DNA from 3 places in the Vibrio atlanticus genome. Region 1 is predicted to be linked to each of the others. Evidence: predicted binding sites of a transcription regulator. Region 1 holds the regulator's gene; each other region holds the start of a gene.

What was found. Region 1 encodes PurR, which represses purine synthesis genes. Its sites were predicted from a motif close to TNANGNAAACGTTTNCNTNA; they were not measured.
Region 2: the regulator PurR is predicted to act here: its motif matches at 4,996-5,015, upstream of purM (phosphoribosylformylglycinamidine cyclo-ligase).
Region 3: the regulator PurR is predicted to act here: its motif matches at 2,920-2,939, upstream of purE (5-(carboxyamino)imidazole ribonucleotide mutase).

What each region holds. Positions count from the first base shown of each region.
Region 1 is NZ_AP025460.1:1,254,609-1,265,060, reverse strand. Features, by position in the region: gene mukB (chromosome partition protein MukB) at 1-367, opposite strand, end outside; gene mukE (chromosome partition protein MukE) at 364-1,170, opposite strand; gene mukF (chromosome partition protein MukF) at 1,151-2,488, opposite strand; gene cmoM (tRNA uridine 5-oxyacetic acid(34) methyltransferase CmoM) at 2,613-3,398, opposite strand; gene elyC (envelope biogenesis factor ElyC) at 3,514-4,320, shown strand; gene torR (two-component system response regulator TorR) at 4,412-5,125, opposite strand; gene torD (molecular chaperone TorD) at 5,413-6,060, shown strand; gene purR (HTH-type transcriptional repressor PurR) at 6,379-7,383, shown strand; cyclic di-GMP riboswitch class I at 7,554-7,639, shown strand; gene OCV30_RS05760 (TfoX/Sxy family DNA transformation protein) at 7,767-8,357, shown strand; gene OCV30_RS05755 (TVP38/TMEM64 family protein) at 8,512-9,192, shown strand; gene OCV30_RS05750 (putative signal transducing protein) at 9,311-9,628, shown strand; gene OCV30_RS05745 (alpha/beta fold hydrolase) at 9,757-10,452, opposite strand, start outside.
Region 2 is NZ_AP025460.1:2,607,385-2,617,836, reverse strand. Features, by position in the region: gene fadE (acyl-CoA dehydrogenase FadE) at 1-1,160, opposite strand, end outside; gene lpcA (D-sedoheptulose 7-phosphate isomerase) at 1,489-2,064, shown strand; gene OCV30_RS11615 (class II glutamine amidotransferase) at 2,132-2,977, shown strand; gene purN (phosphoribosylglycinamide formyltransferase) at 3,085-3,759, opposite strand; gene purM (phosphoribosylformylglycinamidine cyclo-ligase) at 3,892-4,932, opposite strand; gene upp (uracil phosphoribosyltransferase) at 5,102-5,728, shown strand; gene OCV30_RS11595 (uracil-xanthine permease family protein) at 5,889-7,127, opposite strand; gene OCV30_RS11590 (DUF2066 domain-containing protein) at 7,405-8,664, shown strand; gene OCV30_RS11585 (DUF2069 domain-containing protein) at 8,780-9,217, opposite strand; gene wrbA (NAD(P)H:quinone oxidoreductase) at 9,214-9,807, opposite strand; gene arsC (arsenate reductase (glutaredoxin)) at 9,814-10,164, opposite strand; gene bepA (beta-barrel assembly-enhancing protease) at 10,288-10,452, opposite strand, start outside.
Region 3 is NZ_AP025460.1:3,415,980-3,426,431, forward strand. Features, by position in the region: gene OCV30_RS15420 (gamma carbonic anhydrase family protein) at 1-128, shown strand, start outside; gene OCV30_RS15425 (DUF1488 family protein) at 125-394, opposite strand; gene aroE (shikimate dehydrogenase) at 412-1,242, opposite strand; gene hemF (oxygen-dependent coproporphyrinogen oxidase) at 1,320-2,237, opposite strand; gene tsaC (L-threonylcarbamoyladenylate synthase type 1 TsaC) at 2,257-2,814, opposite strand; gene purE (5-(carboxyamino)imidazole ribonucleotide mutase) at 3,010-3,495, shown strand; gene OCV30_RS15450 (5-(carboxyamino)imidazole ribonucleotide synthase) at 3,501-4,631, shown strand; gene OCV30_RS15455 (DNA topoisomerase family protein) at 4,700-5,269, opposite strand; gene OCV30_RS15460 (DUF494 family protein) at 5,282-5,758, opposite strand; gene dprA (DNA-processing protein DprA) at 5,762-6,874, opposite strand; gene OCV30_RS15470 (LysM peptidoglycan-binding domain-containing protein) at 6,871-7,962, opposite strand; gene def (peptide deformylase) at 8,103-8,615, shown strand; gene fmt (methionyl-tRNA formyltransferase) at 8,654-9,601, shown strand; gene rsmB (16S rRNA (cytosine(967)-C(5))-methyltransferase RsmB) at 9,721-10,452, shown strand, end outside.

The sequences.
Region 1 (10,452 bases):
TTACAAACGGTTTGATGTCGACCTTCTTATCACGACCCGCAACTTGCTGCAGTTTTACTGCAAACAATAGGCGTTGATTACGAGAGTTCACAACATCTAGCGCGGCATAACATGCACCCGGCTGAAGCTTACCGTAAAGGCCTTTATCGCGTGATGACTGTGAGCTACCCGCTTCCGTTGTGTTACGGAAATGCAGAAGGCTTTGGTCAGGAATAAGTGCAGTGATGAATGCCGCCATTGTGGTCGACTTACCCGCACCGTTACCGCCAGAAAGCGTTGTAACCAATCCATCGATATCAAAAGTACGCGCAAAGAAGCCGTTCCAGTTGATCATGGTTAATGATTGATACTTACCTCTTTCAATCATGCTTCACCTTCTACTTTTGTTTGTTCGCCATCGTTTGACTCAAGGTCAAAGCCGGCTTGATCGTTAAAAATATCTTGTTGACCGTTTTCGTCTACGTCTAAATCTATTTCTGATACGGCTTCTGCTTGTTCTTCATTCAACAAGCTACCTTGGTTAGGCTCTTGAGTATGAACAACAGCTTCGCCATCACGAATAAGACGTAATTGTGCTTCTTTCATATCATCGCCAACACGAACGTCCGCACCAAAACGGAACACCGCTTCGCTGATACGGAATTTACCTGTTTCACCAATTACGATCAGCATGCCGATACGACGTAAACGGCGTAAAGAAGTACGTACTTTTTCAAACAGCTTTTCTTTGTCTAAGTCAGAACCAGACGCACGGTTGGTTGCTAGCTTCATGAGTTTTTTCTCATCCGCTAACGACATCAGTTCATCAAATAACTCTTGATTGGTGAAGATGCCTTCATGAGCCAAACGCTCTGGGCTTAGGTATAAGAAACACAATACTTTGCCAACCAGCATGTCGAGCTCAGACAACACACTACGACCAATTAAAGACGTAGAACGCGGGCGCAGATAGAAGAAACCTTCAGGCGCTTTTACCAGTTCCGTATTGTAGCGTTGATAAAAATGCTGAAGCTCAACTTCAAAATCAGAAAGCAACGCATGGTTATCGAGGTCTTCTGTTGAAACATGCTTGCCTGAACGCAACATGCTATCTAGCGCAGGAAACAATGGGTTCGCTATCGCTTTTACCAGTTTCTCTGGCATGTAATCATCAGTACTTGTTAATGACATTTGCTTGTACCTTTGCACCGAAATCGTTGATTGCCTGCCAATCTGGCTGAATAGCCTGATAGTCAGACTCTGAGTAACCTAAGCGAACGGCTTGGTCGACAACAATTCTGGCTAAATCAAAATGGTGTGTGCGAGGGTGCGCTGCGAGGTAATCACGCAGCACAAGGCCAAGATCAATTGGCGCACCTTGCTGTTTGTGAGCTTTCAACATATCTGCGATTCGTTCTGAAAGTAGATCGTTCACTTGCTCAAATTCTTCGTATTCTACGTCGATTGGGGCTTGCCCCATCACTTCGTCATCACGGAGCACAAGTGCTTCATCGCGAAGATCCGTGAGTTTTTCTGCGTCTGCGTAGGTCAATAACCAAGGCGCATCAAAGTAGTCAGTGACTGACTGACGCAAGCGTTGGCTAAAGGCACGGTTTTTATCCATATCGATCGCGGTACGGATAAATTTATGCACGTGGCGATCGTAGCCGATCCACAAATCAATCGCTTGTTGGCCCCAACTAGTGATTCGGTCTAGCTTCATTTGCAAACCAAATAGGGTTTCGCCAACGAACTCGAGCTCATCGTCACCATAAACAATTTCTTGAATATCAAGAATCTGGGTTTGCAGTTCATCACCCGCCGCTTGCAAGGTGTCTTGCAACTCTTTTAGCGTGGCTGAGGTTTCTGATAGCAAAGACTCACAGTTGTTGATTGCTTCTCGCCAATCTTTATTTAACAGATCCGCAATTTGCTGCTTGACGGTTTGTTGCTGTTCATCCATAACCCGCTGGTTGAGATCGATCTGATCAAAAATTTCGCCAACAGAATACTTGAGCACGCCGTAAACATTCTTTCTCCAATGCCCTGGAGTTCCACCTTTCTGGGCGGCTTCAATGGCTTTTGCCATTTCATCGGCAACCATAGAAAGCTGGATAGACAGTTTTAATTTAGAAAACTGGCGGTGACGTAAGTAATAATCTGAGATACCAATCGCCAATGGCGATAAGCGATAAATGCTTGCACCATCTGTGATTTCGCTGGTAAAGCGGCTGATCAACTTCTGTTTAACCAACTCATTGATAGCGTTGTTGGCACGAAACGCAGACGCTTCGCCAGTATCTTCAAACAGTCGAGTGACAATAGTGAATGCATCGTGCAGTTCACCCTCGCCCAACTCTTCATCGAACCTTTCATTGCTTAGTACGGCGATAGCAATCAAAAATGCTAAGCGCTCTGGTGGCAAGTTTAATGAAAAATCATGCTGCTTGACCCAGCCCACCAACTCATCAATTGGCTGCTCTTCGGCAGTTTGAGTCATTTCACTCATTGTGGTTCCTGTTACTGTTGTTCGTCATATCGAACGTATTAGATATGACGCCTATTTCTTTATGACGCGGCTTCTTACGATGGCATAGCGCATGTTGTGGCTTCTTTTACCACATTCACCGCTGTTATTGCGCAGGTTTTTGAGCCCAAACGTGAATATAACGGCCTAGCGACAGATATGGCTCTTGGCGACATAGCTGTTTCTCTAGTTCCAACACATCTTCAAATTGGTAATCGCCCATGTACTCCATATTACCTATGTAGTCACTGAAAGAGCGAATACCTGATTTACCACAGATATCTAGACCAGCGTCTTCTATCCATTGATAAACCTCTTCAGGCTTCAAGCCTTTTTGTGGTTGCAGCTTAAACCTTTTTCGATGTGGCATCCCATTCAATACATGAGGAATGTTGCCACAAATCACATTTTTCAGGACTAAACCATGGTGGTTGTAAAACATTATCGAGGCAATACCACCGGGTTTTACTTGTTCCAACAATAAATCAAGTGCCTGTTTAGGGTCTGCTAACCATTCCATTACGGCATGAAACATCACAAAATCGACTTTCTCTTCGAGATGCTCTGCCACTTTTTGTACCGGTGAATGAATAAATCGATATTGATCGAGCAAACCCGCTTCGCTGATACTTTCTTCTGCGAGCTTCAACATTTCAGAAGAGAGGTCGCACAAAGAAACGTTGTGGCCTAGTGTCGCAATTTTTTGTGACATCTGTGCAAGTCCACCACCGGCATCAAGCACATGCAACGGCGAAGCGGATTGCTCAAACTTGCTCAAAGCTTGTTCTAAATCTTCCCATACGATGCACTGACGGATCTCTCCTTTGTCAGAGCCGTATATGTTTTTTGCAAATTTGTGGGCAATATCGTCGAAATTACGGTCTTCAGTCACGGCTACTTGAGTTATTATGTCCTATCGTGCCTGCTATTCTGTCACAGGAATTTCAGGAATAAAGAGGCGATGTCTCTTTTTACTACTAAGTGATGTTTTTTCGGACTATTCGGATATGTTTGAGCTGAAAAAAGTAGTGTCTTCGTTACTGATGCCACTGCCAGCAATGTTAATTCTCGCTTTTCTGGGTTTAGCCCTAGTGATGTTTACTGCAAAAAGGAAGACAGGTTGCCTAATTACCCTTTCAGCCCTCTGTGGTATTTTCCTAATCGCTTTCCAGCCTGTTTCTAGTCAACTTTTAATGCCAATGGAAAGGCAACACACCGCTTTTTTACCTATCGATGATACCGTCGATTACATTATGGTTCTTGGAAGTGGTCACGTTGTTGATGACCAAATCCCACCAACATCAGAACTTAGCCGCACCGGTCTGATGCGCTTAAGTGAAGGGATTCGTATCTTACGTCTTTACCCTGGAGCTAAACTCATTTTGTCTGGTTATGGCGCAGGCACTGAGGTGAGCAACGCAAAAATGATGGCTAAAGTAGCGCTAGCACTCGGCGTGGCAAAACCCGATATCATTCTGCTTGAAACTGCGAAAGATACGTGGGAAGAAGCTCGCCAAGCCGCTGCATTTGTTAAGAATAAGAAAATGGTGCTCGTGACATCAGCTAGCCATATGACTCGCGCCCTTAATGAATTCAATGCCGCGGGCATGAAACCATTACCAGCACCAACCAACTACCTTGCACAAGAAGGCATTGTTGAACCATGGAATAAGTATATGCCTAAGGCTATCTATCTCGAGCAGACTGAGCGCTATTGGCATGAGACGATGGGATTGGTTTGGCAAAGCTTGCGAGATTGGCTAGACACAAGTAATGACCCTGTCGAGAGCAGTACTCCGATAATAAACAATTAAAAAGTTCAGTAACAAAAAAACCGAGGCATCATTGATGTCTCGGTTTTTTTACGTTCAAGTATCGTTACTGAAACCAGCTTTCCACGGAAAATTAGTCACCAGCAAACATGTAACCTTCACCGTGAACCGTCACAAAAATTTGTGGGTTCTTAGGGTCAAACTCCATTTTTGCACGCATACGACGGATTAACACGTCGATAGTGCGGTCATTCGGCGCGTCTACTCGATGGCTGATCATATTCAAAATACGTTCACGGCTTAATACTTGGTTAGGGTAAGAAGAGAGTGCAACCAATAGTTCATATTCAGCTTTGGTCAATTTCACCGGCTCGCTGTTCTTGCTTAACGCACGGCGAGGTATATCAAACGTCCATTCACCAAAACGAACCACAGATTCGTCTTCTGTTTGTTCTACCGCAACCGCTGCAGTTTTACGAGCAGCCGAAATACGCCACAAGAGGTTTTTAACTCGAACCAACAACTCGCGAAGTTCGAAGGGTTTAGTAACGTAATCGTCTGCGCCCATTTCAAGGCCAACGATCTTGTCAATGCTATCCGTGCGTCCAGTAACTAAAATTATTCCAATGTCTGATTGACTGCGTAATTCGCGAGTTAGCATCAATCCATCTTCGCCTGGCAAGTTGATGTCTAACATAATGAGGTCAACGTTATTTTCTTCTAACATTTTTCTCATTTGAGCCCCGCTTTCAGCTTCGCTCACTGTGTAACCTTCGTTCTGGAAATATCCAACCAGTTTACTGCGGGTTACCACATCATCTTCTACGACTAATACGTGATAGCTCATCTACACCACTTTTCTTATTTAATAGTTTCAGTGACCATTCTATTCATAACTCGTAACAATTCTAGTACTACAGAAGATAAAAGCCAGAAACATGATTTTTTTTTGATACAAGACAATCTTAAACCTTGCTATTTGTCTCCCATCGCAATTCAATATAGGCATTACTACTAACGAGTAACTTTGCGTTTCGCAAATAACCTTGTTATTCAGCCTTGGTGTGCCTATACCCAAATCACTCGACGATGCTAGGTATACACACACCACAAGACTAAATCAGGATCTAAGAAATGAAAGATACGAAAGCATTCAACGAACAACGAGCAGAAATATACTGGTGGCTATCAAGCTTGTTCGCTAAAGAGCTCACTCAAGAAGAACTCGATCACTACCACTCTGTTGAAATTCGTTCTTTCCTAACTGGTTTAGGTGAAAATGAAACACTAAAGCCGGCGATTGATAGCTTAGTGGATGCGCTAAACCGTCTACAAACACGTGAAGATGCTCAATTAGAATTGTCTGCTGACTTCTGTGACTTATTCTTAAAGACTGATAAACATGGCGCACTTCCTTACGCTTCTATGTATATCGGCCAGACTGGCCTTTTGAACGATAAGCCAGCAAAAGATATGGAAGAGATCATGGCTAAACACAACTTAGTGGTTAACCAAGACCTAAAAGAGCCAGCTGACCACATTGCTATCGAACTCGATTTCCTAGGTAATCTAATCATTCGTTCGAACGAAACTGAACTTGAAGAAGAACTAGAGAAATCCTTCGCTGTTCAACAGCAATTTATCGAACAGCAACTGCTTACTTGGGTACCAAAGTTCAACGTTAAATGTCATGACATTGACACATTCGGTTTCTACGCTTCAGTCTCATCTCTGCTATTGGCATTCTGTAAATTAGACACTCAATACCTAGCGGGCGAATAAGCTTTTTTTGACGACTCGATAAATAAATTCAATAGAATTGTGACCATTCACCCGGATTTCTGGGTGAATTTTATTGCGAGTAATTTCTAGTCAGTCTAAAATTGTGACCGCAAACGATAAAATATGAAACATTCACGAAATGCTACACTTATTGAAGTTCAGAGCATTTCGGTGTTAAGACAAGCCGCTCAATAGCGGTTTTTTGTTTTTTAGCACTTTAGTACCCAAAGAGCCCTACAAATTTAAGCTCTTAGTTAGGTAGCTTAACGGCTACTTCATTCCGTACTTTGGGAAAGTAGCTTCTAATAGGATAAAAACATGGCCACTATAAAAGATGTCGCACGCTTAGCCGGCGTATCAACAACAACCGTTTCTCACGTAATCAACAAAACTCGCTTTGTTGCTGAAGCGACTCAAGAAAAAGTAAACAAAGCCGTAGACGAACTGAACTATGCGCCAAGTGCCGTTGCTCGTAGTTTGAAGTGCAATACAACACGCACCATCGGTATGCTAGTGACTCAATCAACTAACCTATTCTTCTCTGAAGTTATCGATGGTGTTGAGAGCTACTGCTACCGTCAAGGTTACACTTTGATCTTGTGCAATACGGGCGGTATCTACGAAAAGCAACGTGACTACATTCGAATGCTTGCAGAGAAACGTGTAGATGGCATCTTAGTTATGTGTTCTGACCTGACTGAAGAACTAAGAGAGATGTTAGACCGTCACGCAGACATCCCTAAAGTTATCATGGACTGGGGCCCTGAAAGCTCTCAGGCTGATAAGATCATCGATAACTCTGAAGAAGGTGGCTACCTAGCAACCAAATACCTCATTGAGCGCGGTCACTCCAAGATTGCATGTTTAAGTGGCCACTTAGACAAAGCAGCGTGTGTTGAACGCATCTCAGGTTACAAGCGCGCACTCAATGAAGCGAAGATTACTGCCGATGAAAATATGATCATCGAAGGCAACTTTGAATGTGACACAGCTGTGATTGCTGCTGACCAAATCATTGAGATGAAAGATCGTCCTACCGCAGTATTCTGTTTTAACGACACGATGGCATTAGGACTGATGAGTCGATTACAAGAAAAAGGCATTCGTATTCCTGAAGATATCTCAGTGATCGGTTACGACAACATAGAATTGGCTGAATACTTCTCTCCACCGTTAACGACGGTTCACCAACCTAAGCGCCGTGTTGGTAAAAATGCATTCGAAATACTACTAGAGCGTATAAAAGACAAAGACCACGAGAAACGCGTCTTCGAAATGCACCCTGAAATTGTTGAGCGAAGTACAGTTAAAACGTTAAATTAATTGATGTAATGAGTTTAGTTTAATCAAGCGCACCTTTAGGTGCGTTTTTTTTTTCAACAAACAAAGTGCACTTGCATGCATAATTCAAAGATCATTAATTGAAGCAACATCACATTTTGAAATAAGAAGTGTGAGCCTAATTCAACAAAAACTTTATTCTAATAACCCAGTCACGCACAGGGCAAACCACTTGAAAAAGTGGGACGCAAAGCTTCCGGCCTAAACCACTCGTTGGTATGGTAGCGGGGTTACCGATGGCAAAATGCAGTAACTACTAATACTTTAGTAATTTACAGCCTATTGACAATTTAATTGCAACATTTTGCTAATCTCTCGGACCTGCTTATTTGGTGGCGTAGTTCAAATACACCGAGATAAATAACATGGATAAACCGATACTAAAGGACTCAATGAAATTATTTGAGCCCCTAGGAAAAATTAAGTCACGCTCAATGTTTGGTGGATTCGGGCTTTTTGCTGATGACACTATGTTTGCCCTGGTTGTGAATGACCAGTTGCATATACGAGCTGACAAATGCACAACGCAACAATTCGAACAACAAGGATTTCAACCGTACGTCTACAAAAAACGTGGTTTTCCTGTCGTTACTAAATATTTCGCTTTACCTGAAGGCTTATGGCAAGACCAAGAGAAAATCTTGCAGCTTGCGACTACGTCTTTAGGTTTTGCTAAAGAAGAGAAAGCTGAACAATCTTCTGCTAAACCAACTCGACTCAAAGATCTGCCTAACCTTCGACTCGCCACCGAGCGGATGTTGAAAAAGGCAGGGATCGATTCTGTAGAACGTTTATATGAATCTGGCTCTGTAAACGCATTTAACGCCATCAAAGAATCGCACGCGTCTTCTGTCAGTATTGAACTGTTATGGGCGCTAGAAGGCGCGATCAATGGTACACATTGGTCTGTTATACCGCAGCAACGTCGTGAAGAGCTTATCAATCACGTCAATTAACATTGTCAGTGCAAACTATCTAGATAACTAAGCCGCATTTTTGCGGCTTTTTTTATATCTGGTGAAAGTTATTCTATGCTTTGCCTGTCTATCTATACTAATCGTATACATTGAAAAACTAATGGTATGCATTGAAAATTTAGAGGAAGTATCAATGAGTAAAAAAATGATATTGGGTATTGTGTTGGTCATAACCATCATCTTGTTAGGCGTCAATTTCGGCCAGTACTTAACGCTTGAAAATGCAAAAGCCCAGCAAGCTGTTTTGAATGACTACATCGAGAGCAATTTCATTGCCGCTGCCGCTATCTACTTTGTCGCGTATGTCATGATTACGGCTTTCTCAATTCCTGGCGCCGCCGTTGTTACGCTGTTAGGCGCAGCGCTGTTTGGGTTTTGGAACAGTTTACTGCTGGTGTCTTTCGCGAGCGCTATTGGCGCAACCCTCGCCTTCTTAAGTAGCCGTTACTTGTTACGTGACTGGATCCAAACCAAGTTTGGCGACAAGTTAGCTACCATCAATAAGGGCGTTGAAAAAGACGGTGCATTTTACTTATTCTCGCTACGTCTAATTCCTGTTTTCCCGTTTTTCCTTATCAATCTATTGATGGGTCTAACACCGATGTCGGTGAGTCGTTACTATATTACTAGCCAAATCGGTATGTTGCCGGGTACCGCCGTTTTCTTGAATGCCGGAACTCAACTCGCAGAAATTGATTCACTTTCGGGTATCGTGTCTCCCTCAGTACTGTTGTCATTTGCCTTACTGGGTGTGTTCCCAATTATTGCTAAATGGTTGATGAACAAATTTCGCTCAGCACCTGTCGCTGAGTAACGTATATAGCTAAATAACTAAATAACTAAATAACTAAATAACTAAATAACTAAATAACTAAATAACTAAATAACTAAATAACTAAATAACGCATGCAGCCAAATAAGGTTCTATTTCAATGAAAATCTTCAGTGCATCGAATCCGACAGAAGCTCATATCATCTGTGGATTGTTAGAAAGTGAGAATATTGCGTGTGAAGTCCGTGGTGAGGGTTTGTTTGGTTTAAAAGGTGAAATCCCATTTACCGAAGATACAGACCCTTACGTATGGTTATATGAGCCAGAACTCGCTAGTAAAGCCCGCACGATCGTCAATGACTACCAAAAACAGCAAGATTCGATCATCTATGAAGAGTGGCGTTGTGGTGAGTGTCATGAAATCAATGAAGCACAATTCGGGTCTTGTTGGCAGTGCGGCGCTGCTTCGCCTGAATAGCAGAGTTTCAGTTATTACAGACACGATTCGATCAAATACCTCCTCCAAATAAAAACGAGAAGCTAAATTAGCTTCCCGTTTTATTTTAATTCTATTGGATCATCTAGTCTGATAACCAACCCAGAGAATCACTGAATTTGCTTTTGGATAAAAGCGATTGATTGTTGATTGAATTCTTCAGGATTTTCTACATTACATACATGCCCACAGTTGGCAATTTCTACCAACTCGCTCGACTCGTGCGCTTCGACCATTTCTTTAACGGGTTTGATGAACATGTAATCGCGCTCGCCCATCAAATACAAAGTCGGAATCGGCAACTCCCTGTCTTTAAAGTATTTCATCAGTGGGTTCACATCAGCCGTGAGGATAAACCAGCGCTTGAACTCTTTTTGGCACAGCTTTTTCGCTTCGCGGATAAACAGGTGACGTGATTCTTTCTGACTTTTTTGCGGCATCACAACATAAGCAAAAAGGCTGTATAGCCACATATAAGGAATGATGTGCTTACTCAGGTTTCCTAATTTGATTAAGACTTGAGATCGAGTGTTGAGTTTAGTGACAGCACCACCAAGCACCATCGAACGTACTCTGCTTGCCGCCAGTTCGGCCACGTTACGAACGATAATTGTACCCAAAGACATACCCACAAAGTGTGCGGATCGGATTTTTAGATGATCTAACACTTTAAGAATATCGAGCGTTACTGATTTGAACGTATAACGGTTCGAAATCAGATCTTTAAGTATGTTGTCTGATTTACCGTGCCCTCTCAAGTCAATGAGAAGCAAGTTGAAATGCTGTTTATACGCTTTGATCTGCTT
Region 2 (10,452 bases), 1.4 Mb from region 1:
ATACCACCGGTTGAGTTTGAAGGCAGTGTGATACCACGACCAACCGACAGACATTCAACCAACATACGCCAGCCTTGTCCTGCCATTTTCTGGCCGCCGATGATGAAATCGATAGGCACGAAGATGTCATCACCTTGAGTCGGACCATTTTGGAAAGGCACGTTGAGTGGGAAGTGGCGGTTACCAATCTCTACGCCTTTTAAATCGGTAGGGATAAGAGCACAGGTGATGCCAAGATCTTGTTTGTCACCAAGCAGACCTTCTGGGTCTCTCAGTTTAAAGGCTAAGCCTAAAACGGTCGCGACAGGCGCTAGAGTGATGTAACGTTTGTTCCAAGTTAGGCGCATGCCCAATACTTCTTCGCCTTGCCATTGACCTTTACACACCACGCCGTAATCTGGGATTGAGCCAGCATCAGAGCCGGCTTCTGGACTGGTCAGTGCGAAACAAGGGATCTCTTTACCTTCAGCTAGGCGTGGCAGGTAATGGTTTCTTTGATCTTCTGTACCGTAGTGCTGCAATAGCTCACCAGGACCTAGTGAGTTAGGTACGCCAACGGTTGAGGATAATACGCTCGAAACACCCGTTAGTTTCTGTAGAACTAAAGACTGAGCGTAAGCTGAGAATTCTAAACCGCCGTATTTTTTCTTGATGATCATGGCGAAGAATTTATGGTCTTTCAGGTACTGCCAAACTTCTGGTGGCAAATCGGCAAGTTCATGTGTCACTTGATAATCGTTGACCATCTCACATACTGTATTTACTGGGCCATCTAAAAACGCTTGTTCCGCCTCAGAAAGTTTTGGATCCGCAATGTTTTGAAGCTTCTTCCACTCAGGCTTGCCTTTGAACAGCTCTGCTTCCCACCATACAGTGCCTGCTTCTAATGCCTCTTTTTCCGTCTGAGACATTGCTGGTAGAACCTTCTTAAACAAAGAAAGTGCTTTTTGACTAATGAGGGTCTGGCGAATTGCTGGTACAGCAAAGATCGCTATGGCCAATAGATAACAAAGCCAACCAGTGACTGCCACGCTGCCAAACAGGGTTAATGCTACCATTGCGCCGGTTAACACAATTAATGCACGGACCAGACTAACTCTATGGTAAAGACAGACGCCTAAGATGGCTGAGATGCCGAGTAGGGAGAGCAATATGTTCATGATCGATTTCCTTTTCAGAGATCACTTATTGTTATTAAGTTTAGGTAAGAGGTCTAACCAGTCAAGTGTAAACGGAATATTAAATATTTGTAAAACTCCAAAGTGAATAAAAAGTGATCTCAATAGAGTTAAAGTTCTAATTGTGAGAGGTTGGTGGTGAATATTTGGACGGATCGACAGTGAGAGGTTAATTAAGGTGGCAATCTTTGGGCTTAAGTGTCGACACTATTTCATGTTTGTGGGTAAACTCAGTGATAAAGAGGGGAAAACCCTCAATTCTCATTTCACGCACTTTAAGTTGCGTCAAAAAACATAAGAGATAAGCCAAATGTACCAAGACCTAATCAAAAGTGAATTGAACGAAGCTGCTGACGTTCTGAACAAGTTCTTGAGTGATGACCATAACATTGCTCAAATTGAAGCTGCTGCAAAAATGATTGCAGATTCATTCAAGCAAGAGGGCAAAGTGCTTTCTTGTGGTAACGGTGGTTCACACTGTGATGCAATGCATTTCGCGGAAGAGCTAACAGGCCGATACCGTGAAAATCGTCCAGGCTTTGCTGGTATTGCGATTTCAGATCCGAGTCACCTGTCTTGCGTGAGTAACGACTTTGGCTACGACCACGTATTTTCTCGTTATGTAGAAGCCGTGGGTCGTAAAGGCGATGTGTTGTTTGGTTTATCGACTTCAGGTAACTCTGGCAACATCCTAAAAGCGATTGAAGCTGCTCAAGCTAAAGGGATGAAAACCATTGCGCTGACCGGTAAAGATGGCGGTAAAATGGCAGGTTGTGCTGATATCGAAATCCGAGTCCCACACTTTGGCTACGCTGATCGCATCCAAGAGATTCACATTAAGATCATCCACATTGTGATTCAGCTTGTTGAAAAAGAAATGGAATAATAGTTTTACAGATATTTGGAGCCTAGGTTTGTGGCTCCATTGGTTTAAATAGGGAGTAGATTAAACCATGTGTGAATTGCTCGGTATGAGCGCGAATGTGCCAACTGATATTTGTTTTAGCTTTACTGGCCTTATGCAACGTGGAGGCAACACTGGTCCACATCGTGATGGCTGGGGTATTACTTTCTATGAGGGAAAGGGTTTTCGTACATTTAAAGACCCTAATCCTAGTTGTGAATCTAAGATCGCTGAGCTGGTTCAAAACTACCCAATTAAGAGCCAAGCTGTTGTCAGTCATATCCGTCAAGCTAATCGCGGTGGCGTTAATCTAGAAAATACTCACCCTTTCACTCGTGAGCTTTGGGGACGATACTGGACTTTTGCTCACAATGGTCAACTAACGGATTATGATGATCTGATTAGTGGTCGATTCAGACCTGTCGGTGAGACGGACAGCGAACTCTCTTTCTGCTGGTTGTTGAAACAACTTGAAGACCGTTTTCCTGAACCTCCTCAAGATATGGAAGGTATGTTTCGCTTTGTCGCTGAGTGCTGTGACCAGTTACGAGAGAAAGGTGTTTTCAATATGTTGCTCAGTGACGGTGAGTACGTGATGAACTATTGTACGAACCATTTATATTGGATAACAAGACGCGCTCCTTTTGGTAACGCGAGCCTGATTGATGAAGATGTTGAGATTAACTTCCAAGAAGAAACTACGCCCAATGATGTGGTAACCGTCGTTGCAACTCAGCCTCTAACAGACAATGAAGAGTGGTTTAGAATGAAGCCGGGTGAATACGCGCTGTTTCATTTTGGTGAGCTGATCGGCAATAATCATAAAGCGTTGGAAGATGTTGCTTACGCACCTAAAAAGGTGGCAAGCCAAGCGCCGACTGAGCCATTGAGCTAAGTATTCCGAATAGTATTAATTTGAAACGCATAAAAGAAAGGCCGCTTACTGAACTAATGAATCAGTAAGCGGCCTTTTTGTTTTTTATTTGGTTTAGTTTTAACGAATTACTCTTCTGCGTAACCGTGTGTACCTAATGTTTCACCGTCTAAGACAGCCTTCCCGTTTACCATCGATAAACGATCTTCAGCAAACCATTTACAAACCATAGGGTAAATACAGTGCTCTTGAGTCAGTACTCGGCTTGCTAACATGTCAGCATCATCATCTTCAAATACCGGCACCTTGGCTTGCAAGATTACAGGGCCACCATCAAGTTCTTCGGTAACAAAGTGGACGCTTGTACCGTGCTCTTTGTCTTGTGCATCAATGGCACGCTGGTGGGTGTGTAGGCCTGGGTATTTAGGTAACAGGGAAGGGTGGATGTTGACCATTTTACCGGCATAGTGACGAACAAATTCTGAACTCAAGATACGCATGTATCCCGCAAGTACGATTAAATCGGGTTGGTAAGTATCGATCTGAATCATCAATTCATGATCGAACTCTTCACGTGAACCATAGTTTTTTGGGTTCACAGAATGTGCGTCAACACCTGCTGATTTTGCTCTCTCTAGACCAAAAGCCTCTGCTTTGTTTGAGAAGACAGCTTTAACTGAAGCATCAATCATATTGCTATCGCAGGCGTCCAAAATTGCTTGCAAGTTACTTCCGCTTCCTGAAACTAACACAACGATGTTTTTACTAGAGATACTGGTTTTATTTGAGAGATTGTTTTTCATAGAGTGGGTCATACGATTGATTAACAGGGGTGCTTACAATTTACCTACATAAACTAAGGTTTTCTGCGGGCTAAATAGCAAAATGAGGACCATTAGGTCCTCATCTATTAACTAAATAAGCGAATGTATCACTTATTTGATTTCAACTTGCTCTTCGCCAGCTTCAGCGTTTGCGATCTCACCGATAACCCAAGCGTTTTCGCCTTCGGCTTTCAGCAGTTCAACAGCTGCGTCTGCTTGATCTTTAGGTAGAGCAACAACTAGGCCTACACCACAGTTGAAAGTGCGGTACATTTCAAATGTCTCCACGTTACCTTTCTCTTGTAGCCAGTTGAAGATAGCAGGCCATTCCCAGCTCTTGCCATCAATCACTGCTTTAGTACCTTCAGGAAGTACGCGTGGGATGTTTTCCCAGAAACCACCACCTGTGATGTGCGAGATAGCATGAATGTCATGCTCTGCAATCATCTTAAGTGCCGATTTGATGTAAATCTTAGTCGGTTCTAGTAGGTGTTCACCGATAGTGCGACCTTCTAGCTCTTCACTCTTATCAGCACCAGAAACTTCTAGAACTTTACGAATCAAAGAGTAACCATTTGAGTGTGGACCACTTGAGCCAACAGCGATAAGTGCGTCGCCTGCAGCTACTTTAGTACCGTCGATGATGTCAGCTTTTTCTACAACACCAACACAGAAGCCGGCTACATCGTAGTCGTCGCCTTCGTACATACCTGGCATTTCAGCAGTTTCACCGCCGATCAGTGCGCAACCTGCTTGAACACAGCCTTCAGCAATACCAGAAACAACATCTGCTGCTGTATCTACATCTAGCTTACCTGTTGCGTAGTAGTCTAGGAAGAATAGCGGCTCACCACCTTGAACGATTAAGTCGTTCACACACATTGCCACTAGGTCGATACCAATGGTGTCGTGTTTTTTCAGATCCAAAGCAAGGCGAAGTTTAGTACCAACACCATCAGTACCTGAAACAAGTACCGGCTCTTTGTATTTCGTTGGAAGTTCACATAGGGCGCCAAAGCCACCAATACCGCCCATTACTTCAGGGCGACGAGTGCGTTTAACAGCACCTTTAATACGGTCTACTAGTGCATTACCTGCATCGATATCAACACCAGCGTCTTTGTAGCTTAGAGAAGAAGTATTACCACTCACGGGATAGTCCTCGAACTTAAGTTGGATGTGAAAACGGCGCTATTCTAACAGGGCTTGATTACGAAGAGCAAACGTTTGCGTGGTTTTTTTTATTAGAATAAAGATTCTGAAATAACCCCACAGTTCGTGTATAATCTACAGGTTTGTTTAAATATTGCCGGAGTTGGAAATGAAAGTTGTTGAAGTGAAACACCCGCTAGTAAAACATAAAATTGGCCTGATGCGTGAAGGTGACATTAGTACTAAGCGTTTTCGTGAGCTAGCGACAGAAGTGGGTAGCCTTCTAACATACGAAGCGACATCAGACTTTGAAACTGAACGTGTAACTATTGATGGTTGGAACGGCCCAGTAGAAGTTGACCAAATTAAAGGTAAAAAGGTAACAGTAGTGCCAATCCTACGTGCAGGTCTAGGCATGATGGATGGTGTTTTAGAGCATATGCCAAGTGCTCGAATCAGTGTCGTGGGTATCTACCGTGACGAAGAAACATTAGAGCCTGTACCATACTTCAACAAGCTAGCATCTAACATTGATGAGCGTATTGCTCTAGTGGTTGATCCAATGTTAGCAACTGGCGGTTCTATGATTGCAACTCTTGACCTTCTAAAAGAGCAAGGCTGTAAAGTATTTAAAGTACTGGTACTTGTTGCTGCCCCTGAAGGTATCGCTGCACTAGAAAAAGCGCACCCAGATGTTGAGCTTTACACTGCTGCAATCGATGAGAAGCTAAACGATAAGGGCTACATTGTTCCTGGTCTTGGTGATGCTGGTGATAAGATCTTCGGTACTAAGTAATTCGGTTTCAGCTTAAGTTACGCTAAACCGTTTCTTAACTCGCTGAATTAGCCGTATTAATAAAAAGGGAGAGCATTCGATGCTCTCCCTTTTTTGATCTTGCTAGCTTGTGATGCTCTTCATTGAGGATCACAAGCCTCTACAGTTTGTTGACTTGCAGTTAGTCGATTTGGGCTTTGTCTACTACGGTGTTGTCGCCTAGCTCTTCAGGAAGGACTAGGTTCAGTAGAATAGCAACGATACCGCATAAGCTTACGCCTTGCAGGCTAAAGTCGCCGATACCAAATGCCATGCCGCCAATGCCGAAGACCAAAGTAATGCCGACAATCACAAGGTTGCGTGATTTGTGTAGGTCTACTTTGTTCTGAATTAGGGTATTCAAGCCTACCGTTGCGATTGAACCAAACAGTAGAATCATGATGCCGCCCATCACAGGAACTGGGATTGTTTGTAATAGAGCGCCTAGCTTACCTACTAATGCTAGAACAATCGCTGTTACTGCAGCCCAAGTCATGATCACAGGGTTGAATGCTTTAGTTAACATTACAGCTCCCGTAACTTCACTGTACGTTGTGTTTGGTGGCGCGCCCAGCATAGAAGCAGCAATCGTTGCCACACCGTCACCAGTAATTGTGCGGTGTAAACCTGGCTTCTTAAGGTAGTCTTTACCGGTTACATTCGAAATAGCAAGCATGTCGCCTACGTGTTCAACAGCAGGTGCAATTGCTACAAATACCATAAAGAAGATAGCGTTGATGTTGAACTCTGGCGCTGTGAAGTTAGGTAGAGCTAACCAAGCAGCCTGAGCGACAGGGGTAAAATCAACGACGCCGTATACTAAGCTCGTCACATAACCCGCAACAATACCGCCGAAGATCGGCAGCAGCTTAAGAAAGCCTTTCGAGAAAACACTGATGACAATCGTCACAAGTAGTGATATCGATGAAATCCATAATGCTGCGTCTGCATCAATAAGTTGAACCGCCCCATCGCCTGTTTTACCTAGCGCCATGTTTACCGCAACAGGCGCAAGACCTAAGCCGATCACCATGATTACAGGGCCAACTACGACTGGTGGAAGCAGTTTGTGGATAAAGGCTACACCACGTACCTTAATTAAGGCACCCATTAATACATACACAACACCTGCCGCCATAAGGCCGCCCATGGTTGCACCTACACCCCAAGTTTGAATGCCAAACATGATAGGTGCGATGAATGCAAAAGAAGACGCAAGGAAAATAGGTACTGAACGGCGTGTAATAAGTTGGAATAAAAGGGTACCGATACCTGCACCAAAGAGCGCTACGTTGGGGTCAAGGCCTGTCAGCAGGGGCACCAGTACAAGTGCACCAAAAGCGACAAATAGCATTTGCGCACCTTGCAGAGCATTTTTCATGTTATGTCCTTAAAAATGGTCGTTATATGAAAAGCGAAAAATAAAATTCGCGGGATTCTATCACTTGGCAATCGGTTGCTATGTCAGATAGATCAAATTTATTTATATTAGTTATGTTTATCTCTATCAAAATAAGAAAAATTCAGTTTACAAGTGAACGATTTATCATGGTCAGGTGATATTTTGTGGTTATTAAACACAGTGGGTGCTAACGACCTTGCCCCTCAATCCATAGTTGCTTATCATCAAGGCACAAGCTTTGAATATTAGGATCAATATGCGCTACATAGCATTGTTGTTGATGGGACTATTAGCCTCTCCGAGTTATGCCTTAACTCAAGTAGATATCTTTAGTGCTGAAGTTGCGATTAACGCTGAAGACAAACAACCAGAACAAGTGGCAAGAAATACTGGCATGGAGCAAGTATTGATACGTGCGACTGGCCAAACTGATGTCGCGTCGAATGAGACGATTCAAAAGGCGATGCGTAAGAGTGCGCAGTACATGTCTCAAATGAGTTTTGGCGAAAGCAATGACCAATCAACATTGCGTATGCGTTTTAACGGTGCTCAAATTCGTTCACTACTGACTCAAGCGCAATTACCGTATTGGCCTGATACTCGCTCAAATATTCTTGTTTGGCTGGTAGAAGAGAGTAACTACGACAAGAACATTGTCTGGGAACACTCCAACTCACTGTTAGCTGTAGGCTTACAAGCCAATGCAAAAGAGCGCGGTTTGCCTTTGATGTTTCCTGTTGGTGATTTTGATGATGTTACGGGAGTGGCCACCTCGGATTTGTGGGGCAGCTTTGTCACACCGATTAGCAACGCGAGTCAACGTTACCCTGTTGATGCTGTTTTGGTGATTAAGGCACAGTCTTCTGGATTACGCTGGACTTTGTATGATCAAAAACCAAACCAACTGACGAGCGCACCAACATCACCGGTAAGTGGTTCGGTATCGGGTAACAGTGCGACGACTTCTAAGAAATTGGTTGATCAAATCAGTAACTACTACGCAGGCAAAAGTGCGGTTGTTGTAGCAAGTGAATCATCAGAGTCGATTTTAACTCAGTTTATCAGTTTGAATAATGCTCAAGACTTCTTCCAATTGGAGAATGCACTGAAGCGTCTAAACTCGGTGGCAAGCTTAGATATTCTACAAATTCAAAACAATGAAGTGACCTTCCGAATTCATTTGTTATCGACCCAACAAGAGTTTGAACAAGAAGTTGAAAGCATTCGCCAAGTCGCGAAGGTTGAAGAGTCTTATATCGAACCTGAAGTGAGCCCAGAATTTGAAGCGCAAGATAACATTATGTCTGTAGGCGATGACTCTGCTGTTGTTACTGATGCGATGGGCAATGAAACTACCCCAAGCGTTCAAGTGATGAAAGGCAGTGAGTTATCTACAGGTGCTGAGCTAACAAATACAACTGAGGTGACGCTAGGTGAATCTGATGAGGAAGCGCTACCAGTCACAGCGCCAGTGCACGCTAAGCCAAGCTTAGTATACGAATGGGTTCGCTCGTAATCGTCTACCGACATGACAGATTGATATGAAATCACGAAAAAAGCCCTGCAAGAGAAATCTCGCAGGGCTTTTTGTTTATCTGTTGCCATGTCAGATCTAGAGCATCGAATCAATATTATTGCTCGAATTTAGCTTTCTCTTTCTTTTCTACTTCGGAAAGGCGCTTCAACTTGATGCCTAACTCTTTGGCTCTAAAACGGGTAAATAATATATTGCCTGCGAAGCCTAGAGTCGTCAAAAGCAGTTCTACAGCGGCTAACAAGCGCTCTCCACCGTCTACATACATAATAGTTAACGCGTGTAGGAAGTAGAGCATTAAGACGAAATTCGCCCAAGCATGCGTATAAGGTTTGCCCGATAATATTCCCGGTAATGGTAGTAACAGCGGTATAGCCCAAGCAATCGCCAGTGTTACATTACTGAGGTGAGGGTGCGGTGAAAGTGTCATCTGCCAAGCAACCACCCAGAATAAAAGCGACAAATTGCCCGTTAAAGCAAGGTAGCGAAATAGCTTGGTTTTGGGAGACATCGGTCTCTCTGACATATACATCATTGAGGCATTCCCTTCTGGTTAATAGCGATGCGCGCTACGCGTTTGCCTAGGTTTTTCGCCAACTCAATTTCTTCTTTGCTTAATGAAGCGCTCTCTCCAGTGCTGCTTGCACCGTAAGGTGTGCCACCGGTTTGAGTGGTGTGCAGCGCAGGTTCTGAATAGGGGATGCCCACGACTAACATGCCATGATGAAGTAGAGGCAGCATCATGCTTTGCTGTGTCGTCTCTTGACCACCATGTAGTGATGAAGAGGAAGTAAATACACAAGCTGGTTTATCGATGAGATCGCCATTAATCCATAACGATGTTGTGCTATCCCAAAAGTGCTTCATTGGCCCAGCCATATTGCCAAACCATACTGGGCTGCCGAGTGCTAAACCGTCGCAAGAACGGAGATCTTGTAAGGTCGCAATAGGATCTGTTGGCTGATAGCGCGAATCCGGCTGCTCTTCTACCGTATACACGTTGTTCACCGTTCTTAGCATGGCTTCGCAGTTCGGGATGGATTCCACCCCACGAGCGATTTGCCTTGCTAGCGCTTGGGTGTTGCCGTGTCGACTATAGTAGAGAACAAGAATGTTGATGCTCATATTGGATTACAGAATCTCTAGTACTTGTTCTGGTGGACGACCAATTTTTGCTTTGTTGTTCGCGACAACCACTGGACGTTCAAACAGTTTTGGATTCGTTGCCATTGCAGCGAAAAGATCTTCATCAGCCACTGATGCGTCACCAAGGTTCGCTTCTTTATAATCCGCTTCTTTGGTACGCATCATGTCGCGAACACTCTCAAAACCAAGCTGAGTGAAAAGCACTTTCAGCTGTTCAATAGTCAAAGGCGTATCTAGGTATTTGATCACCTCTGGCTGTACGCCGTTTGCTTCAAGCAGTTCGAGAGTTTGACGGCTCTTTGAGCAGCGTGGGTTATGATAAATCACGACAGACATGGTTCTTCCTCGTTATTATTTTTGATTTAATAGTTCAGTCGAAGCCAACTGAGTGGCTTCTTATTGTGTAACGTTGAGCTTTCTTTGTATTTTGGCAACGAGCTTTGCTGCCAGTCAATATACTTATTGCAACGATAAGAAGCGTTCGCGCTGTATCATTAGTTGATCAATTCGAGCGTCATAACGTGCTTGTTTTAGGCTGCCTAGTTCTGCTATTTGGCTCGCCTGCGTGTAGTACTGAATCGCTTTGTTCCAGTTGGCTTGCAGTGCCAAAATCTCTGCCCTAGC
Region 3 (10,452 bases), 1.3 Mb from region 1:
TCTATGTAGGAAGCCCAGTAAAACAAGCACGCCCATTAAATGATAAAGAGCGTGCCTTTTTACAGAAGTCAGCTGACAACTATGTTCAGAATAAAAACGACTATTTAGATTCTGTGTTGCCAGTCTAAAGCACTTTGATCTGAATCCGATTAGAGGAGTCATACTCCTCTTCTTCTATTAACCCTTCAGCTAGCTCTTCAATATCAAAACGTAACTCTGAAAAGATAACTAAAGCTTGATCGCCTTCTTCTATATCTTTACCTGCCAATCGAGACAGTTCTTCAATAGACATAACACACTCAATCAGTGCGCCAGACTGCTGTGCTGGGAAGATGATTGATTGACTTTCTTCATCCCAATCTTGGATATCAGGAAATAGAATTGATTGATTCATTTTTTATAAATACCTCATTACATCTCTAGGTTTTTACGTAGTTCTCTTAAAATCTGTTTTGTTCCCGGACGAAGGCCACGCCATAGCATAAAGCTCTCTGCAGCCTGCCCCACTAGCATGCCTAAACCATCATAAGCAGCGTGAACACCATTATCTAATGCCCACTGATTGAATACCGTGTTGCCCGATCCGTAAACCATGTCATAAACGGCACTATTAGAATTGAAGATAATCTCAGAAACTTCAGGAAGCTGACCACTTAGGCCAGACGAGGTCGAGTTAATAATGACATCAAACCCTTCATTAACATCGCTTAACCCCATTCCTTTGATGTTTCCATGTGAAGAAAACATCTCGGCCAGAAGTTCAGCCTTTGAACTGGTTCGATTAGCGACTACCAACTGGTGTGGCTTTTGGTCGAGAAGAGGTTGAATTACTCCTCGAGCAGCACCACCAGCGCCAAGCAGAAGAACGCGAGCCCCTTCGAGCATAACTTGATGTTGAAGAAGGTCTTGAACTAAACCCTCACCATCGGTGTTATCACCAATGATTTCTCCGTCATCTAATTTCTTAAGGGTATTTACGGCACCTGCTAGTTCAGCTCTTTCAGTCAGGCGATTAGCGAACTGATAAGCATCTTCTTTAAATGGCGCTGTGACATTACACCCTCTACCACCTTCACTAAAAAAAGCTTGAGCAGCAATGATGAATTCACCTTGTTCTGGCTGGAGTGCTGTATAGGTAAGTTGTTGGCTGGTTTGGCGAGCAAATAATGTATGAATGAATGGCGATTTGCTTTGCCCAATAGGATTACCGAAAACGGCATAACGATCTACTTGCTGTGTCATATCCTTACCTAACAGAAATAATAAAAAGGGTCATCTATATAGATGACCCTATCACTATCCCTATAAGGAAGGAAGAACTACCAAACTCGAGGTTTGAGGTAGTCACTATAAAGAAGAGCTTCTGGTGAACCCGCTTGTGGTTCGTAGCGGTATTCCCAACGAGCCAACGGCGGCATAGACATCAATATAGACTCTGTGCGACCACCACTTTGCAGACCAAACAGGGTGCCACGGTCGTAAACTAGGTTAAATTCAACATAGCGACCACGACGATAAAGTTGGAAGTCACGCTCGCGCTCACCGTAAGACGTCTGTTTGCGTCGTTCTACAATTGGTAGATAGGCGGCTGCAAAGCCTTCACCGACAGCCTGCATATAAGCAAAGCTCTTATCGAAACCCCACTCATTCAGATCATCAAAGAACAGACCACCAACACCGCGTGTTTCGTCTCGGTGAGGCAGATAGAAGTATTTATCACACCACTCTTTATGTTCTTGGTAAACGTCCTCACCAAATGGTGCGCACAGATCTTTAGCGGTTTGATGCCAAGACTGGCAATCTTCATCAAAAGGATAGAATGGTGTTAAATCAAAACCACCACCAAACCACCAAATTGGGTCTTCACCTTCTTTTTCCGCAATAAAGAATCGAACGTTCGCGTGTGAGGTTGGGATGTATGGGTTTTTAGGGTGGATTACTAATGAAACGCCCATAGCTTCAAACTTACGTCCGGCTAATTCAGGGCGGTGAGCGGTTGCTGAAGCTGGCATTGCCTTACCTGCAACGTGAGAAAAGTTAACACCACCTTGCTCAAAGACCGCACCGTTGGTCATCACGCGAGTTCGACCACCGCCACCAAGGCGTTCGCCAGGTTCACGCTCCCAAGCATCTTCTTCAAACAGTGCTGTGCCATCAGCTTGCTCAAGCTGTTGGCAAATCGAATCTTGTAGGCTCAGTAAAAACTGTTTTACTGCTTCTTTATCAATTGCTGACATCTATCTTCCTTTGCAGGGTTTAACCCTGTCTTAATATTTTCGACGTTTTTGCATCTCTAATTTCGCTTGGCTTCTCACGACCACCCGTTTGACCTTCGAGAATAGCCACCAAATGTTGACCCAGTTGCTGTTGAACTTCTTCAGTCGTCATACAAGGCGGTTCACCTGTCAGGTTAGCACTGGTCGAGGTTAACGGCTTACCGAATTCATTACACATTCTTTGAACCAAAGGGTGATCAGTCACTCGCACCGCGATGGATTCAAATTGGCCACTGACCCAGTCAGTTACTTTACTGCTGGTTGGCATTATCCAAGTCACAGGCCCCGGCCATGTTGCTTTTACGGTCGCTAACTGTGCTTCCGTCAACTGGCTTTCGTCAATATAGGGCAGCAACTGCTCGTAACTCGCAGCAATTAGGATCAACCCTTTCTCCATCGGCCGCTGTTTTAAATCGAGCAATTTCTTAATGGCTTGTGGATTATCGGGATCACAACCGACCCCAAAAACGCCTTCTGTCGGGTAAGCAATGACTTCACCTTGTTGTAATGCCTGCAAAGTATGTTGAAAGTTATCCAAGGGTTGCCTCATTAATTCTGTTATCGAACTCACTAAGTGTACAAATTATCATTCACTGTGACTAAAGCTATTTGTTTATAAAATGTATCAATTAACAACTTAGACTGACGCAAACGTTTTCCTTAAGCAATTTTACCCGTATAATGCGCGCAAAATATCTAATCACTAATTAAATCGTACCTGAAGGAGTTTGAGATGACTGTCGGTATTATCATGGGTTCTAAATCTGATTGGCCAACAATGAAGCTAGCTGCAGAAATGTTGGATCAGTTTGGCGTGGCGTACGAAACAAAAGTGGTTTCTGCTCACCGCACACCTCAGTTGCTTGCTGACTACGCAACCAGTGCGAAAGAGCGCGGTATTAAAGTGATTATTGCTGGTGCTGGCGGTGCTGCGCATCTTCCGGGCATGGCTGCAGCTTTCACAAGCGTACCTGTTTTAGGTGTTCCTGTTCAGTCTAAAGCACTGAAAGGCATGGACTCACTGCTTTCTATCGTACAAATGCCAAAAGGCATTGCGGTAGGTACTTTGGCTATCGGTGAAGCTGGTGCCGCTAACGCTGGTATCCTAGCAGCTCAAATCATTGGTACTCACAATGAAAAAGTAATGGCAAAAGTAGAAGCGTTCCGCTCTGAGCAAACAGAAACGGTTCTTGCTAATCCAAACCCTGCAGAGGACTAATTCCCATGCATGTTCTTGTGTTAGGCGCGGGCCAACTTGCTCGCATGATGTCCCTAGCTGGGGCACCGCTGAATATTGAAATTTCTGCTTTTGATGTTGGCAGCAAAAATATTGTTCATCCATTAACGCAAGCGATTCTAGGCAACGGCTTAGACAATGCGATTGAGCATGCGGACGTCATCACTGCCGAGTTCGAACATATCCCTCATGATGTTCTTGAGGTGTGTGAGCGCAGCGGTAAGTTCTTACCGACAACAGAAGCAATCAAAGCCGGCGGTGACCGTCGTCTTGAAAAAGCCCTGTTAGACGAAGCAAACGTGAAAAATGCTAAGTACTACGTGATTAACTCTCGCGAAGACTTTGACGCTGCGATTGCTCACGTAGGCTTGCCAATGGTCTTGAAGAGCACACTTGGCGGCTACGATGGCAAAGGCCAGTGGCGCTTAAAGACATTAGATAATGTTGAGTCAACTTGGACAGAAATGGCTGAGTGCATTGCAGCAACAGACAACCAAGCGATTGTGGCTGAAGAGTTCGTTCCGTTTGACCGCGAAGTATCACTGGTTGGTGCTCGTGGCGCCAATGGCGAGATCCAAGTGTACCCACTGGCTGAAAATGTTCACACCGACGGCGTGTTGAGCTTATCTACAGCGATTGATGACATTGAACTGCAAGAGCAAGCGAAAAACATGTTCACAGCCATTGCTGAGCGCTTAGATTACGTTGGTGTGCTAGCACTTGAGTTCTTTGATGTTCAAGGTTCACTGCTTGTTAATGAGATCGCACCACGCGTTCATAACTCTGGCCACTGGACACAGCAAGGCGCTGAAACTTGTCAGTTTGAGAACCACCTACGTGCTGTATGTGGTATGCCGCTAGGCAGTACTAAACTGATTCGCCCAACCGCAATGATCAACATTCTTGGTGAAGATACCCTACCTGAGGCTATTCTGGCTCAAGGTGGCTGTCATGTTCATTGGTATGGCAAAGAGAAGCGTGCAGGTCGTAAGATGGGCCACATTAACGTGAGCGCTGACTACAACGCAGAGCTGCAAAGAGCGTTATGCTCACTGGCAGACATTCTCGACAAACAAGCCTATCCTGCTGTGCATGAGTTTGCTGAGCAGATGAAGTAAACCTACATTGTGGATTTGATATAAAAATGGCGCTCAGTGAGCGCCGTTTTTTTGTCTATAACATCAGGTTATTGAGATTGAATGTGGTGACACTTGCGGTCTGCACATTGCTTCTTAGCGCCACTGGCTGTTTTCTTCTCAAGTAACAATGGGAACTGGCACTCTTCACAACGACCGATAACTGGTGGTTGGTTAACTGCGAACTTACACTTAGGGTAGTTATCACAAGCATAGAAGGTTTTGCCATAGCGAGATTTACGCTCAACCAAATGGCCTCTGCCACACTCCGGACAAGCAACAAGTGGCTGCTCTTCAGCTTGTTCTTTTGGTTGGTCCAAAGATTCGATGTGATTACATGTTGGGTAGCTACTACAACCAATGAACATCCCAAAGCGGCCTTGCCTTAATACCAATTCGTTTTGGCATTTAGGACACGGCACACCCAGCTCTTTCACCACGTGTCCATCGTTTTGATGCAACGGCTTGATGTAATCACAGCTCGGATACTGCTTACAGCCTAAAAATGGGCCGTGCTTGCCATGGCGAAGCTGAAGCTCTCCACCACACTGTGGACATGGTTCATGCTCTAGTGCATGTTCATGTGCTGAAAAAAGCTGATTATCAATCTTACTACTCATGACAAGCCTGTATTAATGCAAGATACCTTGCTCTTTGGTGTACAACAGCTCTTCCATTTGCGTGTAAGCACTTTCATTACCCGGTACATTAAATAGCACCATTAAGATAATCCATTTCAGATCATCCAATTCAAATTCGTTGGTCTCAAGTCCCATCACACGATCAATCACCATTTCACGAATCTCTGTCGTGAGTACGTTGATCTGTTCAAGGAACAGTAAGAAACCTCGACACTCCATATTAATACGTGAAATCTCTCGACTGGTATAAATACGCATCGAGGTATTGGAACACACACTAATCGCCGCTTGGTTCTCGGTATCTTGCAATGCAGCAAGATCTTCTAACCAATGGAGGGCCTTATAAATATCATCTTGGTGAAACCCTGCTCGAAGAAGTTCATCTTCCAGCTCATCTTGATCCACCTGCAATTCAGAATCGCTATGGATGTAGGTTTCAAACAAGTACATCAGTATGTCCATCATCATAGCTTAGCCTCTCCCCTTTCGAATATAGCCACCGGAAACTGCAACAACATGCCCTGAGAGCTCAAGCTCTAAAAGCTGCATCATGACCTCATGCACAGGTATATGGGTTCTCTGTGCCAAAATATCAACGGGTGTCGCCTCTAATCCTACGTTAGCTAACAGCTGTGGAAATGGCAATTGTTCATTTTCCCCCATACTGGGCGTAGGTTCGAACAAGCTAGGCTGCTGATCTATAGACCAGTCTAACAGACTCTTTATTTCGATCAGAACATCTTGTGCACTCTGTACCAAGCATGCTCCAGCTTTGATTAAGCTATTACCTCCGCGGCTGGTTGGGTTATGAATAGAGCCAGGAAGCGCAAACACCTCTCGGCCTTGCTCCATGGCATAGCGAGCTGTAATCAAAGAGCCACTCTTCTCAGCCGCTTCAACGACCAAGGTTCCGAGCGATAACCCACTTATAATACGGTTACGCCGAGGGAAATGTTCAGGTCGTGGTTTTGCGTTTGGGCGAAACTCTGAAATCAGCGCCCCATTTTCACAGATTCTATCGGCTAATTTTCTGTGCCGCGCTGGGTAAATGGAATCCAAACCTGAACCTAAAACCGCGAAAGTCTCTCCTCCTTTATCTAGAGCACCATCATGAGCGTAACCGTCAATGCCCAACGCTAAGCCACTGGTGACAATCAAACCGTTTTGGACGAACTCTTTGGCGAAGGACTTCGCTGTCTGCAGCCCTTCGATGCTGGCATTACGACTGCCGACCATTGCGATTTGAGGCTCAATCAGTTTTTCAACGTGACCTTTAACGAAAAGCACGCTCGGCGCGGAGGCGGTCTCATTCAGTAGTTTGGGATAATGCGAGCAATTCGGGGTAATGATGTGATGGTTGGGTTGTCTTGCTTGCCACTCTAGGCAAGCCTCCACTTCTCTTGGGGCTTGATCTCTTAGATAGGCAATTTGCTTGGCAGACAAACCAAGCGCTTGCAGTTGCTGACTTGAGTAACCAACAATATTCAAAGGGGAATCAATACTCAGCAGTCGAGAAAGGCGCTTGCCACCTAATTGCGGAACAAAACTTAGAGTTAACCAAGCACTCAGTTGTTGCTCATTCACTCGGTGCCCTTAGCTTCTTCCTTCAAAGCCAGATCCAAAGGCGATACCGCCAGAATATCATTACTAACCGGTTTTGAACTCTGAGTGATCAACGCCAAGCTAAAATACTCATAAGGACGAATGACCATCAAACTACCAAGTGAGGTACTTGGCAGCTGCACCTTATCGCTCGCCGCAGACTCTTTGTAGCTGTATTCACCTTGCTTACCAAACACCACAGCGCCGCTTTCACTGAGCGTAAACATAGAGCCTTGGCGAAGATTGTCCTGTGAGCCTTTATTAATAACGACCACTTGATTCTTTGCACTATATTGGCTGCCATCTAATGAACCCAAGATATTAGCAAACTGCCCCGCAGCACTAGGCGCTGGATAAAATGTGGTTGAGAGCTTCACCTGATCAACGCCAAGTTCTGGTAACACGAGGTCATTAAGTAACACCTCTTGCAGTTGAGTCTCTATCTGTAAACTACTGAACTCAGCATCCACCTCTTTCAAGCGCGCCGTGGCGACCAAACGCAAAGAGGTAATACTCGCTTGAGGTTGTTGCCTTTGATAAGTCTCGACGGCACGGTAGATACCCCATTTTTGATGCTGCTGGTTTCCCGAAATAAACAAACGGTCTTCACCCGATAAGAAGCGTTTGCCATCACTGGTCCCTAACACTCGTTGCGCTGACTGGATATCTTGCTGCTCAACCAAGCGATCAGATTGTAGATACGGCAAAACAAGCCCTTCATTCACGGTAGGTACCGCTTTCTTCTCTGATACACGAATCTTAGGGCTTAGCTTGATGACGGGTTTGAGGCTCAACACAGGCTCGCCATTAATCCAAACCAGAGACAATTTATCTCCGGGGTAAATCAGGTGAGGGTTTTCTATTTCAGGGTTTACCTGCCATAGCCTTGGCCACAACCAAGGGCTATCGAGATACATCGCGGAAATATCCCATAAGGTATCCCCCTTAACCACCACATAGGCCTGAGGTGCATCTTGTTTAATGGTTAAAGGTTGCTCATTATTTTCAGCCGTAACGGCGAACGAAAACGAGGCACAAATAAGAGAAAAAGTGGGAGAAAAATGACGCATGACCTAGGTTCCTTGGTCTGAATATATGACATCTGATTAGAGAATTACCTTCAGGATGCTGTCATTTGACCTCTAAAATGTCTAGAATTGAGCCAACAAGGTTTAAGCTGTTTCGGCACAGTTCAATATTTCGAGTGTATATGTCTGTATTACAAGTATTAACATTACCAGATGATCGTCTACGTACCGTGGCGAAACCGGTAAAAGAAGTTACCCCAGAGATTCAAAAGTTCGTTGATGACATGATTGAAACCATGTACGACGAAGAAGGTATCGGCCTTGCTGCAACGCAAGTAGATTTCCACCAGCGCATCGTTGTTATCGATATTTCAGAAACACGTGACGAGCCTATGGTTCTGATCAACCCTGAAATTACCGACAAACGTGGCGAAGATGGTATCGAAGAAGGCTGTCTATCTGTACCAGGCGCTCGAGCTCTAGTACCTCGCGCTGCAGAAGTAACGGTTAAAGCATTAGACCGTGAAGGCAACGAATTCACATTCGACGCTGACGACCTTCTGGCTATCTGTGTTCAGCACGAACTTGACCACCTAGAAGGCAAGTTGTTTGTTGATTACCTATCGCCACTAAAGCGCAAACGTATTCAAGATAAGCTAGCGAAGATTAAACGTTTCAACGAGAAACAAGGTTAATAACCGCTGCTATTACTAAATTAAGAAGGAAGTCTACCTTGGGTCAATCTTTAAGAATTGTCTTCGCAGGTACTCCGGATTTCGCCGCCCGTCACTTGGCGGCGTTGTTGTCTTCGGAGCATGAAGTTATTGCTGTTTACACACAGCCAGATCGTCCAGCAGGCCGCGGTAAAAAACTGACTGCGAGCCCAGTAAAAAACATCGCACTTAAAAACAATATTCCGGTTTACCAACCAGAAAACTTCAAGTCAGATGAAGCTAAGCAAGAGCTAGCAGATTTGAATGCTGACATCATGGTTGTTGTCGCTTACGGCTTGCTTCTTCCACAAGCTGTATTAGATACGCCTCGCTTGGGTTGTATCAACGTACATGGCTCTATCCTACCGCGCTGGCGTGGTGCTGCTCCGATTCAACGCTCTATCTGGGCGGGTGATAAAGAGACTGGCGTAACGATCATGCAGATGGATATCGGCCTAGATACTGGCGACATGCTAAGTATCGCGACGCTGCCTATCGAAGCGACAGATACTAGCGCATCGATGTACGAGAAGTTAGCGGGCCTTGGCCCTGATGCGCTTGTTGAATGTCTAGCGGACATCGCTTCTGGCAAAGCAGTTGCAGAAAAGCAAGACGATGAGCTTGCGAACTACGCGAAGAAGCTAAGCAAAGAAGAAGCGCGTATCAACTGGAGTGATGAAGCTGCGCATATTGAGCGCTGCGTTCGTGCCTTCAACCCATGGCCAATGAGCCACTTTGAAGCTGCAGAGAACAGCATTAAAGTATGGCAAAGCCGTGTGGCAGAGCAAACTTCTGATAAGCCTGCAGGTACTATTCTGCAAGCGGATAAAACTGGTATCTATGTAGCGACAGGACAAGGCGTACTTGTTCTCGAACAACTGCAAGTTCCAGGTAAAAAAGCTATGTCAGTTCAAGACATCTTGAACTCACGTGCAAGCTGGTTTGAAGTTGGTACTCAACTTTCTTAACCGCTTTAAAGCTACTCAATATGCACTTAAAAATGTGTAGCTTGTAAAAACACAGTTTAGAAAACCTTTACGAGGGCAGAGATGCCCTCATGTATTCAAATAAATATTCGGTACCCCTCATGAATGTTCGCGCTGCTGCTGCAAATGTCCTATTCCAAGTTGTCGATAAAGGCCACTCTCTTTCACACGCTCTCCCTGCGGCTCAAAAAACGATCCGTCCGCGAGACCATGCTCTACTGCAAGAGATTTGCTACGGCGCACTTCGTTACCTGCCTCGCTTAGAGTCAATCGCTAACGAACTGATGGAAAACTCGCTTAAAGGTAAAAAGCGCGTCTTCCATCACCTGATCTTAGTAGGCATTTATCAGTTGGGCTTTATGCGAATTCCTTCGCATGCCGCCGTTGCTGAAACAGTTGAAGCAACCAAAACACTGCGTGGCCCAAGCCTCAGTGGTTTGATCAATGCCGTACTTCGCAGCTATCTGCGCGATCAAGAAGAACTAGACGAGAAAGCCGTTAGCCACAATGCGGGTAAATACAGCCATCCAAGCTGGATTCTAAAAATGCTTCAAGAGAGCTATCCAGATCAGTGGGAGCAATTGGTTGAAGCAAACAATAACAAGGCACCAATGTGGCTGCGCGTAAACCGCCAACACCACACTCGTGACGAGTATGTTGAACTACTTAAAAACGAAAACATTGAATACACACTGCACCCTGAAGCAGCTGATGCCATAAAATTAGCCTCACCTTGTGACGTTACTTTGCTTCCTGGCTTCGACAGAGGCTGGGTATCTGTGCAAGATGCTGCAGCTCAGCTTTCCGTTGATTTCCTAACACCAAAAGATGGT